DNA from 4 places in the Bradyrhizobium sp. 153 genome. Region 4 is predicted to be linked to each of the others. Evidence: predicted binding sites of a transcription regulator. Region 4 holds the regulator's gene; each other region holds the start of a gene.

Region 1 (4,832 bases), on a different contig from region 4:
GACGTCATCGTCGACGTGCCGAACTCGGGCGTCGCGCTCGCCGTCAACAACGTCATCAAGGAAAAGAACGGCGTCTATATCAATTCCGGTGCGGCGACCTCGGACCTCTCCAACGCGCAGTGCTCGCCCAATACCGTGCACTGGACCTACGACACTTACATGCTGGCCCACACCACCGGCCAGGCGCTGGTCAAGGCCGGTGGCGACACCTGGTTCTTCCTGACCGCGGATTACGCCTTCGGCGCGGCGCTCGAGCGCGACACCACGGCGGTCATCACCGCCAACGGCGGCAAGGTGGTCGGCGGCGTCAAGCATCCGCTGAACACGCCGGACTTCTCCTCGTTCCTGCTTCAGGCGCAGGCCTCCAAGGCCAAGATCATCGGCCTGGCCAATGCCGGCGGCGACACCACCAACACCATCAAGCAGGCGGCCGAGTTCGGCATCGTCAAGGGCGGTCAGAAGCTGGCGGCGCTGCTGCTCTTCCTCACCGACGTCAAGGCGATCGGCCTCGAGACGGCGCAGGGCCTCAACTTCACCGAGACGTTCTATTGGGACATGAACGACCAGACCCGGGCGTTCTCCAAGCGCTTCGCCGAGAAGATGAAGAACAATGCGCCGCCGACCATGGTGCAGGCCGGCGTCTATGCGGGCGTGCGGCACTATCTCAAGGCCCTCGAAGCGCTCGGCGGCAATCCGCATGACGGCGTCAAGGTGGTCGAGAAGATGAAGTCGATGCCGACCGAGGACGATCTGTTCGGCAAGGGCGAGATCCAGCCCAACGGCCGCACCATTCACAACGCCTATCTATTCGAGGTGAAGAAGCCCTCGGAGTCCAAGGGACCGTGGGACTTCTACAAGCTGGTCGGCACGGTGCCGGGCGATCAGGCCTTTACGCCGCTGTCCGAGAGCAAGTGCGCGCTCTTGAAGAAGTAAGATGACGGCCCGCAGGCCATCAGGCTTGCGGGCGACTTTTTAAGGGAACGCCGAAGGGACCGGGTGCGGGATCGATGCAGGCTCTTTACGCTCAGCTACTGGTGGGACTGATCAACGGCTCGTTCTACGCGCTGCTCAGTCTCGGGCTTGCCGTGATCTTCGGCATGCTCAACATCATCAATTTCGCCCACGGCGCGCTCTACATGATGGGCGCCTTCGTCGCCTATTTCCTGCTGAACCTCGGCGGCATCAATTATTGGTGGGCGTTGCTGCTGGCGCCCATCATCGTCGGCATTTTCGGCATGATCCTGGAGCGGACCATGCTGCAATGGCTGACCGGGCTCGACCACCTCTACGGCCTGCTCCTGACCTTCGGCATCGCGCTGATCGTGCAGGGCGTGTTCCAGAACTATTTCGGCTCCTCCGGCCTGCCTTACGCCATTCCGGACCAGCTCAAGGGCGGCATGAACCTCGGCTTCATGTTCCTGCCCGTCTATCGCGGCTGGGTGGTCGTGTTCTCCCTGGTGGTGTGCCTTGCGACCTGGTTCCTAATCGAGAAGACGCGGCTCGGCGCTTACCTGCGTGCCGCCACCGAGAACCCGACGCTGGTGCGCGCCTTCGGCGTCAACGTGCCGCGCATGATCACGCTGACCTATGGTCTCGGCGTCGGCCTTGCCGCGCTCGCCGGCGTGCTCTCGGCGCCGATCAACCAGGTGCGGCCGCTGATGGGCGCCGACCTCATCATCGTCGTGTTCGCGGTAGTCGTGATCGGCGGCATGGGATCGATCATGGGCTCGATCATCACCGGCTTTGCGCTCGGTGTGATCGAGGGCCTGACCAAATATTTCTACCCCGAGGCCTCCAACACCGTCGTGTTCGTGCTGATGGTGCTGGTGCTCTTGGTGAAGCCAACGGGATTGACGGGAAGGGCGGCCTGATATGACAGCCTTGACGGACGACACGCTGCCGGTAACCCCGCGCACGGTGCGCGACGAGATGATCGTGTTCGTAGTGATGGCGCTGCTCTTGGCGTCGGTGCCGTTCACAGGAGTCTATCCGTTCTTCGTGATGCAGGCGCTGTGCTTTGCGCTGCTCGCCTGCGCCTTCAATCTGCTGGTCGGCTATGGCGGCCTGCTGTCGTTCGGGCACGCGATGTTCCTGGGGACTGCCGGCTACTGCAGCGCACATGCGCTGAAGGTGTGGGCGCTTCCGCCCGAGCTCGGCATCCTCGTCGGCGTCGCCGCCGCGTTCGTCCTGTCGATCGTGACCGGCTACATCTCGATCCGTCGCCAGGGCATCTATTTCTCGATGATCACGCTGGCGCTGTCGCAGCTTCTTTATTTCATCTACCTGCAGGCGCCGTTCACCCATGGCGAGGATGGCATCCAGGGCATTCCACAAGGGTACATGTTCGGTGTGCTCGATCTGTCCAAGCCGACCGTGCTCTACTATGTCGTGCTGGTCGGCTTCCTCGCCGGCTTCCTCTTGATCTTCCGCATCATCAACTCGCCGTTCGGCGAGGTCCTGAAGGCGATCCGCGAGAATGAGCCGCGGGCGATCTCGCTCGGCTACCGTACCGACCAGTACAAGTTCCTGGCCTTCATCCTGTCGGGCACGCTGGCCGGCTTTGCCGGTGCGCTGAAAGTGTTCGTGGCGCAGAACGCCTCGCTCACCGACGTGCACTGGTCGATGTCGGGCGAGGTCGTCCTGATGACGCTGGTCGGCGGTCTCGGAACCATCTTCGGTCCCGTGATCGGCGCCTTCGTGATCATCGCCATGCAGCAATATCTGGCGGGCTTCGGCCAATGGGTGACGGTGATCCAAGGCGCGATCTTCGTGATCTGCGTGCTTACCTTCCGCCGCGGGGTCATCGGCGAAATCGCGCATTACTTCCGGCGATCGCTCTAAGTAGCTGATTTAAAATCGGTTTACCGGTCGCTCGAAAGCGGTGGATGATCCGGCGCCGCGGGCGTGAGATGACACGCGCGTGGATCGAAAATGGTCTATGACAGTTTCATGACGGCCCATTCGGGCCAGGCCATTTTTCCAACCGGTAGCCTATCCCCATGATGCGATGGTTTCGTGCTTTCCTGCCCAAGGAGGAACGGTTCTTCGACCTGTTCGACCGTCATGCCCAGACCGTGATCCAGGGCTCGATCGCGCTCCAGAGCATGCTCAACGGGGGCGAGGAAACGCCGGTCTATTGCCAGCGCGTCAACCAGTTCGAGAACGACGCCGACAACATCACCCGCGAAGTGCTGACGGCGGTGCGCCGCACCTTCATCACTCCGTTCGACCGCGGCGACATCAAGAACCTGATCACCTCGATGGACGACGCCATCGACCAGATGCAGCAGACGGCGAAAGCCGTGATGCTGTTCGAGGTCCGCGCCTTCGAGCCGCCGATGCGCGAGATCGGCGGGCTTCTGATCGAATGCGCCAATCTGGTCGGGCGCGCGCTGCCGCTGATGCAGTCGATCGGCCCGAACGTCGCCATGCTGACGGCGATCACCGAAGAGCTGGGCAAGCTGGAGGGCCGCGTCGACGACCTCCATGACATCGGGCTGAAGGAGCTGTTCCTCAAGCATCGCGCGGGCAACGCGATGGATTTCATCGTCGGCGCAGAGATCTACGACCATCTCGAGAAGGTGGCCGACCGTTTCGACGACGTCGCCAACGAGATCAACAGCATCGTGATCGAGCAAGTGTAACGCATGATCCGGAAAAATGTGCCGCGGTTTTCCTTCGCGACAAGCGCTGAACGCGTTTGCGCGGAGATCATGCGAAAAAATTGAGGCAGGGCCGCTGTGGATGCTGCGTTGGCTCTTCCCGTCCTGGTCGGCTTGATCGCCGTCGCGCTGCTGTTCGATTTCTTGAACGGGCTCCATGACGCCGCCAATTCGATCGCGACCATCGTCTCGACCCGCGTGCTGCGGCCACAATTTGCGGTATTCTGGGCCGCGTTCTTCAATTTCGTCGCCTTCATGGTGTTCGGGTTGCACGTCGCCCAGACCATCGGTACCGGCATCATCGATCCCTCCATCGTCGACGCCCAAGTGATCTTTGCGGCCTTGGTCGGGGCCATCGTCTGGAACCTCGTGACCTGGGCGCTCGGCATCCCGTCATCGTCCTCGCATGCGCTGATCGGCGGGCTCGTCGGCGGCGGCATGGCCAAGGCGGGCATTTCGGCGGCAGTGTGGAGCGGATTGTCGAAGACGGTGCTGGCAATCGTGCTGTCGCCCCTGGTCGGCTTCCTGCTCGCAATGATGCTGGTGGCGATCGTGTCCTGGGCCTCGGTGCGCTCGACGCCCTTCGCCGTCGATCGCGCCTTCCGCATCCTGCAATTCGCCTCCGCCTCGCTCTATTCGCTCGGCCATGGCGGCAACGACGCCCAGAAGACGATGGGCATCATCGCGGTGCTGCTCTATTCGCAGGGTCATCTCGGCAGCGAATTCTCGGTGCCGTTCTGGGTCGTGCTGTCCTGCCAGGCCGCGATGGCGCTGGGCACGCTGATGGGCGGCTGGCGCATCGTCCGCACAATGGGCCTGCGCATCACCAAATTGACGCCCATGCAGGGCTTTTGCGCCGAGACCGGGGGCGCTGCGACCCTGTTCATGGCGACCTTCCTCGGCGTTCCCGTCTCGACCACCCACACCATCACCGGCGCCATCGTCGGCGTCGGCGCCGCCCGCCGCGTCTCGGCGGTGCGCTGGAACGTTGCGAGCTCGATCGTCTATGCCTGGGTGATCACGATCCCGGCCTCGGCCATCGTCGCCGCGCTGACCTGGTGGGTGGTCAAGATCTTCGTCAAGTAACGAACTTTAGGCCGGCAATTCCGGCGACGATGAGCCCGATGCTGGCGAGGCGGAACGCCGTGGCCGGCTCGCCGAACAGGATGA
Region 2 (4,832 bases), on a different contig from region 4:
GGCGGGCGCGTTCATTCCGCGGCCTCCTTCATGGCATCGGGCGCATTGGCCTCGGCAAACTCCTGGCGCAGCTTGCGGAGCAGGCCGAGCTCGGACTGGAAGTCGACATAATGCGGCAGCTTGAGATGCTCGACGAAGCCGGTCGCCTGCACGTTGTCCGAATGCGACATCACGAACTCCTCGTCCTGCGCGGGGGCACGCACCTCCTCGCCGAGCTCGCGAGCGCGCAGCGCCCGATCCACCAGCGCCATCGACATGGTCTTGCGCTCACTCTGGCCGAAGGCGAGGCCATAGCCGCGGGTGAAGCACGGCGCTTCCGTCGCCGAGCCCTTGAACTGGTTGACCATCTGGCACTCGGTGAGCTCGATCGAGCCGAGCGGCACGGCGAAGCCGACGTCCTCGGCGAAAAATTCGACATCGACCTCGCCAAAGCGGATCTCGCCGGCAAAGGGATGGTTCCGGCCGTAACCGCGCTGGGTGGAATAGCCCATCGCCAGCAGAAAGCCTTCGTCACCACGCGCCAGATTTTGCAGGCGCAGGTCGCGGTCCGCCGGAAAATTCAGCGGCTCGCGGGTGAGATCGCCGACGCTGGCGCCGTCCTCGGCCTGCGGCGAGGACTCGATCAGTCCGTCGCGGCCAAGAATATCCGTCACGCGCGGCGTGGGTGCCGTTGATGCTTCCGCCGTCACTGGCGCTTCCGGCACAACGCCTTTTGCGAGCGAAGGATCGAGCAGGCGGTGGGTATAGTCGAAGGTCGGCCCGAGGATCTGGCCACCTGGAATATCCTTGAAGGTCGACGACACTCGCCGCTGCACGCGCATCGCGCCGGTGTCGACCGGCTCGCTCGCGCCAAAGCGCGGCAGCGTGGCGCGGAAGGCACGGACCAGGAAGATCGCCTCGATCAGATCGCCCCGCGCCTGCTTGATCGCGAGCGCGGCGAGCTCGCGGTCATAGAGCGAGCCCTCGCTCATGACGCGGTCCACGGCGAGGCCGAGCTGCTCCGAGATCTGATCGAGCGTGACTTCCGGAACGCTTGGGTCACCGCGCCGCGCGTTTGCAAGCAGGAGATGGGCGTTCTCGATGGCGCGTTCGCCGCCTTTGACTGCGACATACATGCGGTCAGCTTTCCTTGTTCGCGACGCGGGTGGTGCGCGGGATCGCAACCACCGCATCATCGGCAACCAGCACCACATCGAGGCCGCGCGGAAACAGCGCCTCGTTGAACCGCAGGCGCTCGAACAGATCGAACGGCTTGATCGACGCCTGGAGCGTCGTGGAGCCATCGATGCCGGGGCCGCGCAGCTCGACGCTGCGTCCCGAGCCCAGACTATCGACCTGAAGGATCAATGTGGTCGAGCGATCCGGATATTCGTTGGTGCCGAGCGCGAAGCATTCGAGCGGCGGCAGCGCCGCACCGTCGCTGATCAGCGCAAAGCTGGCGATCGAAGTGTCCTGCACCACCGGCGCGCCAGTGTGGAACTTGAGCCATTTCATCACGTCGGAATTTTCTGCCATGCGCGCATCGAGCCAGAGTGGCGTGTCGTGATCGAACAGCGTCAGCGCGATCGCGGCGGTGCCGCGCATCATCGTATGAAGCGCTCCGGCTGTCGGGACGATGCGCTGGACCGAACCCGGCCGCGCCATCGCATCCATGACCGAACGAAAGGTCGATTGCGCCGACAGAACCCTGTCGGCGAAACCCGGCGGCAGTTCTGCAATCGTGGTCATGATCTCACCCCTCACCGCGCACCATGGTGTAGAAATCAACCTTCGTCGCGGCAGTCTTCGCCGCTGCCTGCTGGCGCCTCGTCATAAGCTGCTCGCGCAACGGCGCGATAATTTCGCGCTCGACGGCTGCGCCAAAATCGCTGGACTGCACCAGCGCGTCGCACAGCGCGATCAGCCGCGCCTTCTCGCTATCGCGACCGAGCGTGTAGCCGAAGCCGACCTCGCCACTGGCAAGCCGGACCGCCGCACGCGACACCGTGGCTTCGCCGAGGTTGAACGGTGCGCCGTCGCCGCCGACCCGGCCGCGCAGCATGACGAGACCGTTTTCGCCTTCGCGCAGATTTTGATGGGCCGGCAGGGCGAGTGCGCGGAGGCGGGCGGCGATCTCGCCCGCCTCCGCGTGCGCCAGCACGGCCATCGCGGCCTTGCGCTGGGCTTGCTGGTTATTCTGCTGGGTCACCAAATCCACCGAACTTGCCGATTCTAAGTTGTCTATGATAATAGACAACTTCATAAAGGAGCGCCATGACTGTTTCGTGACAAAGGCGTGATTTCTGAGCTAGGCTGACCAGCGATATGAGCATGCAAGACACTGCATCGTCGGGCGTCGCGCTGTGGCGCCTCGTCGCCGACGGCATCGAGCGCGGTATCGCCGACGGCCGCTTTGCCGCCGGCGACAAATTACCGGGCGAGATGGAGATCGCGGAAACCTACCGCGTGAACCGCCACACCGTGCGGCGCGCGCTGGCCGCGCTGGCCGAGCGCGGCCTGGTCCGGGCCGAGCGCGGCAGCGGAACCTATGTCGAGGCGCAGAGGCTGGCCTATCCGCTGCGCTCGCGCACCCGGTTCTCCGAGATCGTCGGCGCCGGCGGCCGCGAGCCGCGCGGCCAGTTGATCGAGACCTCCAATGACGTCGCGACCCGGGAGCTGGCGCGCGAGCTCGGCTTGAAGGCCGGCGCGGCGCTGCTGCGGATCGAGGCGATCCGCCTCGCCGATCGCACGCCGATCTGCGTCTCCACCACCTGGCTGTCGGCTGAGTTGTTTCCGGGCGCAGGCGCCGTGTTCGCCGCGACGCGCTCGATGACGAAGTTGCTGGAGCACTACGGCATTCGCGACTACCGCCGCGGCGCGACCCGGATAACGGCCGGCATCATCGACGCGACTGACGCCGCCCGGCTCGATCTTGCACTGGGACGACCGATCCTGGTGGTCGATGCCACCGACCACGCTCTCGACGGCAAGCCGCTGGTGACCAAGCACTCGCGGTTTGCAGCAGAGCGGGTGGAGTTTTTGGTGGACAACGGGTGAGCTGCCGCCCTCTTCCCCTCTCCCCTTGTGGGAGAGGGTGGCTTGCCGCGCAGCGGCGAGACGGGTGCGGGTTCTCTCCGCGAGTGCGGCTCTCATTTGAATGCGCGGAGACGGCCATTATCCGGCGCTTCGCGCCCCCTTCTCCCACAAGGGGAGAAGGGAAGAAGACTGCGGCCGTTAAGCGATAGCCCTTCGTCCGATAATCGCAAAGCGCAGCTTGCCGGAAATGAAATCGATCGCGGCAACCGCGACCAAGATCATCAGGATCAGGAACGACACCTTCTGCCATTCCAAGACGCGGATCTGCTCGGCGAGCTGGAGGCCAATGCCGCCGGCGCCGACGATGCCGATGATGGTGGCCGAGCGGGTGTTGGATTCGACGAAATAGAGCACCTGGCCGGCGATGACAGGCAGGACCTGCGGCAGCAGCCCGAAGCGGATCTCGTGCAGCGCGCTGCCGCCGGAGGCGCGGATGCCCTCGACCTGCTTCTGGTCGGCGCCCTCGATCGCCTCCGAGAACAGCTTTCCGAAGGCGCCGAAATCCGACACGGCGATGGCGAGCACGCCGGCGAACGGGCCGAGCCCGACCACATTGATCCACACCAGCGCCCAGATCAGCGTGTCGACGCCGCGGATCGAATCCAGCAAGCGACGAACGGGAAAGCGCAGGATCTTCGACGGCACCACGTTGCGCGCGGCCAGCAGGCTCACCGGCAGCGCGAACAGCGCCGCCAGCGTCGTGCCGAGTAGCGCGATCGACAGCGTCTCGCCCAGCGCCTTCAGATAGACCGGCAACGAGGAGCCGGGATCGGGCGGGATCATCATCAGGCTGATCCAGCCGAGCTGGCTGAGGCCTGCGAGGAACCGTGACGGCGAGAAATCGAGATCGACCAGACCATAGATCAGGATCGCGAACGCCGCGACGATCATCGCCGGCGTTGCAAGCCGCGCCGAGGCCGGCCGGTTGAACACATCGGGGTAGCGGGCGCGGATCTCTCGCGTCTCGACTTGCTGCGGCCCGGTCACGTCCGCGCCTCCTTGCCGAACAGCCGGCCGCGCAGCCATCCGGTGGTGATGTCGATGATGAAGACGGTCACGATGATGGTGACCAGGATCGCGCTGACGTCGGAGTAATAGAACTTGCGGATGGCAACGACGAGCTCCTGGCCGATGCCGCCGGCGCCGACGAAGCCCATCACCGAGGCTTCGCGCACGTTGATCTCGAAGCGCAGCAGCGCGTAGCTGGCATAACTCGCGGTGACCTGCGGCACGATTGCAAAGCGCATGCAAGACAGCCAGCTCGCCCCGGTCGAGCGGATGCCTTCGACCGGCTTCATGTCGGCGTTCTCGACGATCTCCGAGAACAGCTTGTCGAGCGCGCCGGTGGAGTGGATCGCGATCGCGAGCACGCCCGCCATCGGACCTAACCCAAAGGCGATCACGAAGATCAGCGCGAACACGATGCCGGGAACGGTGCGGGCGAATTCGAGCAGGCGCCGCACCGCAAAGCGCAGCCAGGGCGCAGGCGAAGTGTTCTCCGCCGCGAAGAAGTTCAGGGCAAAGGCGAAGGTGGCGCCGATCAGCGTGCCGACATAGGAGATCAGCAGCGTCTCGCCCAGCATCTTCAACCATTTGCGCCAGCCCCAGAGCCACTCGCCGAGATCAGTCCAGACCCGCTGGCCGCTGTCGAGCGTGAAGATGCGATCGAAATAGCTGATGAAGTTGCCGAAATAGGTGAACAGCGTGCGCAGATTCACTTCGGCGCCGATCGCTGCGAGAATAAGCGCAGCGGCAAA
Region 3 (4,832 bases), on a different contig from region 4:
GGGGCCATAGCTCAGCTGGGAGAGCGCTTGCATGGCATGCAAGAGGTCGGCGGTTCGATCCCGCCTGGCTCCACCACGCTTCGCCCTTCGGGCTTCGCGTGGCGCAGCCACGCAGAGCCCGAAGGGTAAAGCGTGGTGTCCGGCGTAGCCCGAAGGGCGAAGACGGACTGGTGCGACGCCCACCTAACGACTACCCAGGCGATAGGCGTCAATGTGGTACGTCTACATTCTCCAAAGCGTTGACTTTCCTGATCAGGAATACATCGGCGCCACGGAAGATTTGAAGCGGCGAATTCCGGAACACAATGCCGGCAAATCTAGCCACACCGCTAAATATAAGCCTTGGAAACTGATCTGGTACTGCGCCTTCCCCGACAAGTACAAAGCTCTGGCGTTTGAAAAGTACCTGAAGTCTCATTCCGGCCGCGCCTTCACGAAGAAGCGGCTTTCCTAGGCTCTGACGAACTCCCCTACTCCCCGATCACCGCATTGAGCCGGTCGCGCAATGCGACGATCTCGTCCTTCATTGCGACCAGTTCCGGCACCGAGCAATCCGAGGCCGCCAGAATGGATTGCGGCACGCTGCGTGCCTTGTCCTTCAGCGCCTGGCCCTGCGGCGTCAGGGCGATCAGCACCTGACGCTCGTCCTCGCTCGAGCGGGTGCGCCTCACGAGATGGGCGGCCTCGAGCCGCTTGAGCAGCGGCGTCAGCGTGCCCGAATCCAGGAACAGCTTCTCGCCGATGTCCCTCACCGGTACGTCGTCGCGCTCCCATAGCACCAGCATCACCAGATATTGCGGATAGGTCAGGCCGAGCCGACCGAGCAGCGGCTTGTAGACACGATTGAAAGCATGCGCGGCCGAATAGACCGCAAAGCAGATCTGATTGTCGAGCCGCAGCGGCGCGTCCGCTGCCGATGGTTTCCGGGCCATGGGGACTCTCACGGGATTTGCCCGTATTGTGGGGTCGGGCGGCCGTAAATTCAATTGCAAACAATTAAATGTGAGGCACTGTAATTTCAGTTGTGCGCGATCTAATTGAAGCGATACAGATCGCGTCCACCCGAACCCCCAGGGAGATGAAAATGTCCGTGAACGTCCTCTACAAGACCAGTGCCAAGGCGACCGGCGGCCGCGACGGCCATGCTGCAACGCTCGACGGCGCCCTAGACGTCAAGCTGACCACGCCGAAGGAGCTCGGCGGCGGAGGCGGCGCCGGCAACAATCCCGAGCAGCTGTTTGCGGCGGGCTATGCGGCCTGCTTCATCGGCGCGATGAAGTTCGTGGCGTCGCAGGGCGGCCCCAAGGTTCCCAATGACGCGTCCGTCACTTCGACCGTCGGCATCGGCCCGCGCTCCGAGGGCGGTTTCGGTCTCGAGATCGATCTCGCCGTCTCGCTGCCGGGCCTGGCTCGCGCCGAGGCTGAGGCGTTGGTCGAGAAGGCGCACCAGGTGTGCCCGTACTCCAACGCCACGCGCGGCAATGTCGACGTTCGTCTGACGGTCGTCTGACCGCAATTGCGGATTGGCTGGCCCGAGATCCCCCTCGGGCTGGCCGCTTCCCATTGGTTTGCCATTCTGGGATTGCGCCGCGGCGGCGCATGCGGCCCTACGCGCGAAGCCATTGCTGGGATGCACGAACCTCGCTAGGCCTGTGATCAAGCATCGACACAGGGGAAGCGAAGGCATGAGTTCTGAAGCCGCCACAGGTGCCATGAGCGGATTGCGCGTCATCGATCTCACGCGCGTGCTCGGCGGTCCCTACTGCACCCAGATCCTCGCCGACCACGGCGCCGACGTGATCAAGGTCGAGCCGCCCGCGGGCGACGAGGTGCGCGAATGGGGCCCTCCCTTCCATGAGGAGGATGCGGCCTATTTCGTCGGCATCAACCGCAACAAGCGCTCGATCGGCCTCGACCTCGCCTCCGAAGGCGGCCGCGCCGTGCTGCTGAAGATGCTGGAGACGGCCGACGTCCTGATCGAGAACTTCAAGCCAGGCACGCTGGAGAAATGGGGCATCGGCAACGAGGTGCTGCGCGCAAAATTCCCGCGCCTCGTGCACTGTCGGATCTGCGGCTTCGGCGCCGACGGCCCGCGCGGCGGCAATCCCGGCTATGACGCCATCATCCAGGCCATGACCGGCATGATCGCGGCGACCGGCTCGCCGGAGAGCGGCCCGATGCGGATCGGCGTGCCGCTGGTCGACATCACCACTGGCCTGTACGCGGCGATCGGCATCCTGATGGCGCTGTCGGAGCGCCAGCGCTCCGGCAGGGGCCAGTTCCTGGAGACGACGCTGTACGAGACCGGCCTTGCCATCATGCATCCGCACACCGCCAATTATTTCATGCATGGCAAGCCACCCGCGCTCACTGGCAACGAGCATCCCAACCTCGTGCCTTACGCGATCTTCCCGACGAAAACCGACAACATCTTCATCGGCGTCGGCAACGACGGCACGTTCCGCAAGCTCGCCAAGGAGATCGGCAAGCCCGAGCTCGGCACCGATCCGCGCTTTGCCCGCAACAAGGACCGCATCGCCAATCGCGAGGCGCTGCGCGCCGAACTCGCCGCGGTGTTCAGCCAGCACGAGGCCGAGCCGCTCTGCAACCGCCTGCTCGCGGCGGGCCTGCCCGCTGGCCCGGTGCAGAAGATCGACCAGGCACTCACGAATCCGCACACGATCGCGCGCGGCGATATCATCGAGAAGGATTGGTACAAGGGCGTCGCCTCGCCGATCCGGCTCGACCGCAGCAAGCCGAGCCTGCGCCGCCTGCCGCCGAAATTCAGCCAGCACGCGGCTGAGGTGCTGGGCGAGTTCGGCTACTCCCGGGCGGACATCGACGCGATGGTCGAAAAGGGCGTGGTCTGCGGCCCCGAGCGTAAGCGCTGAGGCCTCGTGAAATAGACTTCAGCGTTGCCGCAACGGCGGTGCGCTCCCTCCCCGCTTGCGGGGGAGGGTTGGGGAGAGGGCGTCTCCAGAACGGGACAATCCCCAAGCGGAGAGAGCAGTCACCCGCGCCTTCGGCGCGACCTCTCCCGCAAGCGGGAGAGGTGTTCGAGATCGCCGCCTGATGGACAACTCACGTCATCCAATGCCGCACTGCGGCGCGAGCACGCGTGTGCAGCGCGAACGCACGGCGCGGTCTCCCGCACGCCTTCGCCTATTTTCCGGCTTCCCTTTTCCAGCGCTTGCCGCTTTCGTTTCGGCCGCTTACACAGTCATGTGAACGTCATGTGGCACTGCTAGCGCAAGCGCTTCTTTATTGACGGGCAAGGGAGGTTTTCTTGATGGCTCTTCGACATTTTGGTGCGGCTGCGGCTGTCGCAGTCACGGTCGGCATGATGGCCTCGCCGGCCCTGGCCGTGACCGACATCCAGTGGTGGCACGCGATGACCGGCGCCAACAACGACGTCATCGTCAAGCTCGCCACCGACTTCAACGCGTCGCAGAGCGACTACAAGGTAATCCCGACCTACAAGGGCAACTACCCCGACACGATGAACGCCGGCATCGCGGCCTTCCGCGCCGGCAATGCGCCGCACATCATGCAGGTGTTCGAGGTCGGCACCGCCACCATGATGGCGGCGACCGGCGCGGTGAAGCCGGTCTACAAGCTGATGGCCGAGACCGGCGAGAAGTTCGATCCGAAGGCCTACCTGCCCGCGATCACCGGCTATTACTCGACCTCGAAGGGCGAGATGCTGTCCTTCCCGTTCAACTCGTCGTCGACGGTGATGTGGGTCAACCTCGACGAGCTGAAGAAGGCGAACGTCGCAATCCCGAAGACCTGGCCTGAAGTGTTCGATGTCGCCAAGAAGCTGCACGACAACGGCCACCCCACCTGCGGCTTCTCCAATTCCTGGGTCACCTGGGTCAATCTCGAACAGCTCTCCGCCTGGCACAACGTGCCGCTGTCGACCAAGGCCAACGGCCTCGACGGCTTCGACACCGTGCTCGAATTCAACGGCCCGCTTCAGGTCAAGCACCTCGAGAAGCTGGTCGAGCTCCAGAAGGACAAGACCTACGATTATGCCGGCCGCACCAACACCGGCGAAGGCCGCTTCACGTCAGGTGAATGCCCGCTCTATCTGACCTCCTCGGCGTTCTTCGGCAACGTCAAGGCGCAAGCCAAGTTCGCCTTCACCGCCGTGCCGATGCCCTATTATCCCGACGTCAAGGGCGCACCGCAGAACTCGATCATCGGCGGCGCCTCGCTCTGGGTGATGGGCGGCAAGTCGGCCGACGAGTACAAGGGCGTCGCGAAATTCCTGGGCTTCCTGTCCGACACCGACCGCCAAGTCTACATCCACAAGGCCTCCGGCTATCTGCCGATCACCAAGGCGGCCTATGAGAAGGCCAAGGCGGAAGGCTTCTACAAGGACCAGCCCTATCTCGAGACCCCGCTGCTCGAGCTGACCAATAAGGAGCCGACCGAGAATTCCCGCGGCCTGCGCCTTGGCAACATGGTGCAGCTCCGTGACGTCTGGTCGGAAGAGATCGAGCAGGCGCTCGCCGGCAAGAAGACCGCCAAGCAGGCGCTCGATGCCGCGGTCGAACGCGGCAACACGATGCTGCGGCAGTTCGAAAAGACCGCCGTGAAGTGAGGCGATCGGCGGCAGGCCGGTAACCCGGCCTGCCGCTCCTGCGCGCATCATGCAAAAGCAAGCCATTTTCCAATCGAAGCTATTGCCCTACGCGCTGGTTGCGCCGCAGCTCGCGATCGTCCTGATTTTCTTCTACTGGCCGGCGTTGCAGGCAGTGATCCAGTCCTTCCTGCTCCAGGACGCCTTCGGTCTTTCGACGAGCTTCGTCTGGTTCGACAACTATCTC
Region 4 (4,832 bases):
TCGGCGTCGGCATCGGCGCGCCGCTCGGCCTGTTCGCCGGCACCTATCTCGCCGAGTACGGCCGCAACGACAAGCTGACCTCGGTGATCCGCTTCATCAACGACATCCTGCTCTCGGCGCCTTCGATCATCATCGGCCTGTTCATCTACGGCGCGGTGGTGGTGCCGATGCGCGGCTTCTCGGCGATCGCCGGCGCGCTGGCGCTCGCCGTGATCGTGATCCCGGTCGTGGTGCGCACCACCGAAGACATGTTGCTGCTGGTGCCGAACCCGCTGCGTGAGGCTGCCAGCGCGCTCGGCCTGCCGCGCTCGCTGGTGATCAAACGGATCGCCTATCGTGCCGCGCGCTCCGGCCTGATCACCGGCGTGCTGCTGGCGACTGCGCGCGTCGCCGGCGAGACCGCGCCGCTGCTGTTCACGGCGCTGTCGAACCAGTTCTTCAGCCTCGGCCTCGACAAGACGATGGCCAACCTGCCTGTCACCATCAACAACTTCGTGCAGAGCCCCTACGCCTATTGGAAGCAGCTCGCCTGGAGTGGGGCGCTGCTCATCACCCTGACCGTGCTTGCCCTGAACATTGGCGCGCGCATCCTTGGCGCCGAGAGGACTGCAAAATGAGTGAAATGTCTGTTTCCGTAAGTGCGCCGACCGTTCATCCCGGCTCACAGCCGCTACCCGAGGCGCCTGCCAAGGTCACCGCGCGCAACCTCAATTTCTACTACGGTGAGCACCACGCGCTGAAGAACATCAATCTGGCCCTCGGCACCAACCGCGTCACGGCCTTCATCGGCCCGTCGGGCTGCGGCAAGTCGACCCTGCTGCGCATCTTCAACCGGATGTACGATCTCTATCCGGGCCAGCGCGCCACCGGCCAGCTGTTGCTCGACCAGACCAATATCCTCGATCCCAAGCTGGACCTCAACCTGCTGCGCGCCCGGGTCGGCATGGTGTTCCAGAAACCGACGCCGTTCCCGATGACGATCTACGAGAACATCGCCTTCGGCATCCGCCTCTACGAGAAGATCTCGAAGTCCGAGATGGACGACCGCGTCGAGAAGGCGCTGCGCGGCGGCGCGCTGTGGAACGAGGTCAAGGATAAGCTCAACGCGTCCGGCTTGTCGCTCTCCGGCGGCCAGCAGCAGCGCCTCTGCATCGCCCGCACGGTCGCGGTGCGGCCCGAAGTGATCTTGTTCGATGAGCCCTGCTCGGCGCTCGACCCGATCTCGACCGCCAAGGTCGAGGAGCTGATCCAGGAATTGTCCGAGAACTACACGATCGCGATCGTCACCCACAACATGCAGCAGGCGGCGCGCGTCTCTGATAAAACCGCCTTCATGTATCTCGGCGAGCTGATCGAGTTCGACGACACCAGCAAGATCTTCACGTCGCCGAGCGACCGGCGTACGCAGGATTACATCACCGGCCGGTTCGGCTGAGGAGACGGGACATGGGTACTGAACATACCGCAAAGGCCTTCGATACCGACCTCCAGGAGCTCACTCGCCTCGTCGCCGAGATGGGCGGCATCGCCGAGCGCATGATCGTCGATTCCGTCGACGCGCTGATCCGCCGCGACGTCGCGCTCGGCCAGCGCGTCGTCACCACCGATGCCGAGCTCGACGCGCTTCAGAAGCGCATCGAGGAGCGCGCCGTGCTCACCATCGCCCGCCGCCAGCCGATGGCGGTGGATTTACGCGAGATCGTCGGCGCCATGCGCGTTGCCACCGATCTCGAGCGCATCGGCGACCTCGCCAAGAACATGGGCAAGCGCGTTGCGGCGCTGGAGACGGACTTCCATCCGCTGAAACTGTTCCGCGGCCTGGAGCACATGACCGACCTCGTGCAGCAGCAGGTCAAGTCGGTGCTGGATGCCTATGCCGCGCACGATTTGCCGGCGGCGATGGCGGTGTGGAAGGGCGACGAGGAAGTGGACGCCATCTGCACCTCTCTGTTCCGCGAGCTCCTCACCTATATGATGGAGGATCCGCGCAACATCTCGTTCTGCATCCATCTGATGTTTTGCGCCAAGAACATCGAGCGCATCGGTGATCACGCCACCAACATCGCCGAGACCGTGTTCTACATGATCGAGGGGCAGGCGATCACCGACAAGCGGCCGAAGGGCGACATGACGACCTTCGCCACGACGGTACCGAATACCTAGGGAGCGACGACAACATGGGCGCACGCATTATGGTGGTTGAGGACGAGGAAGCTCTCACCGAGCTTCTCCGTTACAACCTCGAAGGCGACGGCTATGACGTGGAGACGGTAATGCGCGGCGACGACGCCGACACCCGCCTCAAGGAACACATCCCCGATCTGATCGTGCTCGACTGGATGCTGCCGGGACTGTCCGGCATCGAGTTGTGTCGGCGGCTGCGCACCCGTCCCGAGACCAAGCAGCTCCCGATCATCATGCTGACCGCGCGCGGCGAGGAAAGCGAGCGGGTGCGGGGTCTTGCGACCGGCGCCGATGACTACATCGTCAAGCCGTTCTCGGTGCCGGAGCTGCTCGCGCGCGTGAAGGGCCTTCTGCGGCGCGCAAGCCCCGAGCGGCTCGCCACCGTGCTCGCCTATGGCGACATCGAGCTCGATCGCGACAAGCGCCGCGTCGCGCGCTCGGGCCGGCCGATCGATCTCGGCCCGACCGAATATCGCCTGCTGGAGTTCTTCCTGGAGCATCCCGGCCGCGTGTTCTCGCGCGAGCAGCTGCTCGACAGCGTCTGGGGCCGCGACATCTACATCGACGAGCGCACCGTCGACGTCCATATCGGCCGCCTGCGCAAGCTGCTCAATCTCGGCCGCGAGCAGGACCCGATCCGCACCGTCCGCGGCGCGGGTTATGCGCTGGATGATCGGTTTGCAAAGGCGGAGCAGACGTAGGCCCAACTGCGTCACCAAGCTCGGTCGTCGTCCCGGACAAGCGTAGCTCCCGGCAACGCGCAGCGTTGTCCGGAGCGAAGCGCCGATCCGGACGCATAGCCACAGGACGTGGTTGTTGCGCGAAAAGGTAACTCCGAGTCCCCGTAACCACGGCTTGCGGTGGCTATCGGTCCCGGTCCGGCGCTTCGCTTGTCCGGGACGACGTCGGGTTTGTTGCGCCGTCACCGCGTGACGGCTGCCGGTTCGATCTCAGGAAATAATCACCGCGTGCTCGGCTTCGGTGCCGCCCGCCGGCGATCCGCTGCCGGCTGATAGGCGACGCGCGAGTGCTGGGCGCAGTAGGGCAGGCCTGACAGCGCCTTGCCGCCACAGAAGAAGAAGTCCGGGCTGGAGGGATCGCCGACCGGCCAGTGGCACGTCGCCTCGTTCAATTCCAGCAGCGACAGCCGCTGACTCATCGGCACCACGTTGTCGTAGGTGACCGGTTCGGCCTCCACCTCGACCTCGAAGGCCTGCGCCAGCGCGGTGTTGCCGCGCGAGATCGGCCGGGTCACCCGCATCATATGCTGCGCGGGCCGCGCCTTGCGCGGCCGCGGCGCTGCCGATGAAGGGCTCTTGGCGCGGCCCGACAGGCCGAGCCTGTGCACTTTGCCGATCACGGCATTGCGGGTCACATTGCCGAGCTCGGCCGCGATCTGGCTGGCCGAAAGTCCGGCCTCCCAGAGCTTTTTCAGCTGCTCGACGCGATCGTCGGACCAGGTCAAAACCGTCATTGCACCCTTTCCCTCGTTGCGCGCCGCCATCCTGGGGCCTCACAGCGAATGCTTAAGCCTTGAAAAACCCGTGCCGTCAGAATCCCTTAAGGCTCGCCGGGCGCGTGACTGACGCCCGAACGTTTACGCCGGTACATGAGGACTCTTGGGATCAGAACCGCTGCACGAGATGTCGTATCTGACAGTCCAAACGCTACAATATGGCGTGACTCCCGCGCAAGAGTCCGCCGACTCGCTTCCACATGTTCCGTGGTGAAAACCCCGCAAGATCGGCACCGCAAGACTACGGATTTCGCGTTTCGCGAGGCTTTCCGGGCGGCATTGACACCCGTCTTGCCAGGCATAAGATGGTGACGCGTGCCGCCCTTAAAAGGCGGCACGTTTCGTTTTCCGGACCGGTCAATGGTGCGCTGCGCAAGGCATGCCAGGCAGGTCTCAACGTCCAAATGCAACATCCAAGTGATGGTCATGACCAACAGCGCCGCGCCGCATCTGCTTCCCGTTTTCGCCAGGGCGGACCTTGGCTTCGAGCGCGGCGAAGGCTGCTGGCTGATCGCGACCAATGGCGATCGCTATCTCGATTTCACCTCGGGCGTCGCCGTGAACGCGCTCGGCCACGCCCATCCTGCGTTGGTCAAGGCATTGCAGGAGCAGGCGACCAAGCTCTGGCACATGTCGAACCTGTTCCAGAGTCCCGATGGCGAACGGCTTGCAACGCGTTTGTGCAACGAAAGTTTCGCGGACTTCGTGTTCTTCTGCAATTCCGGCGCCGAAGCGTTGGAATGCGTGATCAAGGTCGTGCGGCGCTATCATGCGGCCAAAGGCCATCCCGATCGCTATCGCATGATCACCTTCGAAGGCGCCTTCCACGGCCGCACGCTGGCGACGTTGGCGGCGACGGGCTCGGCAAAATATCTTGAAGGTTTCGGCCCGCCCATGGATGGCTTCGACCAGGTCCCGCATGGCGATATCGAGGCCGTGAAGAAGGCGATCGGTCCGCAGACCGCCGGCATCCTGATCGAGCCGATCCAGGGCGAGGGCGGTGTGCGTTCGTCAACACCCGCCTTCCTCAAGGCGCTGCGTCAGCTCTGTGACGAGAAGGGCCTGTTGCTCGCGTTCGACGAGGTGCAGACCGGCATGGGCCGCACCGGCGATCTGTTCGCGCATCGCCGTC

What was found. The regulator PhoB, encoded in region 4, activates phosphate uptake and scavenging genes when phosphate is short. The targets are predictions, from matches to a motif close to TGTCATNNANCTGTCAT.
Region 1: IVA91_RS06965 (DUF47 domain-containing protein) is a predicted target of PhoB. The motif match lies at 2,939-2,955, and genes of this name have one in related genera.
Region 2: phnF (phosphonate metabolism transcriptional regulator PhnF) is a predicted target of PhoB. The motif match lies at 2,254-2,270, and genes of this name have one in related genera.
Region 3: ugpB (sn-glycerol-3-phosphate ABC transporter substrate-binding protein UgpB) is a predicted target of PhoB. The motif match lies at 3,219-3,235, and genes of this name have one in related genera.

The regions. Positions count from the first base shown of each region.
Region 1 is NZ_JADPKH010000027.1:138,224-143,055, reverse strand. Features, by position in the region: gene IVA91_RS06980 (ABC transporter substrate-binding protein) at 1-933, shown strand, start outside; gene IVA91_RS06975 (branched-chain amino acid ABC transporter permease) at 1,008-1,871, shown strand; gene IVA91_RS06970 (branched-chain amino acid ABC transporter permease) at 1,873-2,841, shown strand; gene IVA91_RS06965 (DUF47 domain-containing protein) at 3,000-3,644, shown strand; gene IVA91_RS06960 (inorganic phosphate transporter) at 3,741-4,748, shown strand; gene sugE (quaternary ammonium compound efflux SMR transporter SugE) at 4,741-4,832, opposite strand, start outside.
Region 2 is NZ_JADPKH010000082.1:218,881-223,712, forward strand. Features, by position in the region: gene IVA91_RS20340 (alpha-D-ribose 1-methylphosphonate 5-phosphate C-P-lyase PhnJ) at 1-15, opposite strand, end outside; gene IVA91_RS20345 (carbon-phosphorus lyase complex subunit PhnI) at 12-1,115, opposite strand; gene phnH (phosphonate C-P lyase system protein PhnH) at 1,120-1,728, opposite strand; gene phnG (phosphonate C-P lyase system protein PhnG) at 1,733-2,146, opposite strand; gene phnF (phosphonate metabolism transcriptional regulator PhnF) at 2,305-3,036, shown strand; gene phnE (phosphonate ABC transporter, permease protein PhnE) at 3,214-4,062, opposite strand; gene phnE (phosphonate ABC transporter, permease protein PhnE) at 4,059-4,832, opposite strand, start outside.
Region 3 is NZ_JADPKH010000097.1:94,750-99,581, reverse strand. Features, by position in the region: tRNA gene IVA91_RS25040 (tRNA-Ala) at 1-76, shown strand; gene IVA91_RS25035 (GIY-YIG nuclease family protein) at 212-454, shown strand; gene IVA91_RS25030 (MarR family transcriptional regulator) at 471-932, opposite strand; gene IVA91_RS25025 (organic hydroperoxide resistance protein) at 1,085-1,510, shown strand; gene IVA91_RS25020 (CaiB/BaiF CoA-transferase family protein) at 1,686-2,891, shown strand; gene ugpB (sn-glycerol-3-phosphate ABC transporter substrate-binding protein UgpB) at 3,290-4,606, shown strand; gene ugpA (sn-glycerol-3-phosphate ABC transporter permease UgpA) at 4,656-4,832, shown strand, end outside.
Region 4 is NZ_JADPKH010000037.1:262,099-266,930, forward strand. Features, by position in the region: gene pstA (phosphate ABC transporter permease PstA) at 1-617, shown strand, start outside; gene pstB (phosphate ABC transporter ATP-binding protein PstB) at 614-1,435, shown strand; gene phoU (phosphate signaling complex protein PhoU) at 1,447-2,163, shown strand; gene phoB (phosphate regulon transcriptional regulator PhoB) at 2,178-2,885, shown strand; gene IVA91_RS11005 (GcrA family cell cycle regulator) at 3,146-3,658, opposite strand; gene IVA91_RS11010 (aspartate aminotransferase family protein) at 4,127-4,832, shown strand, end outside.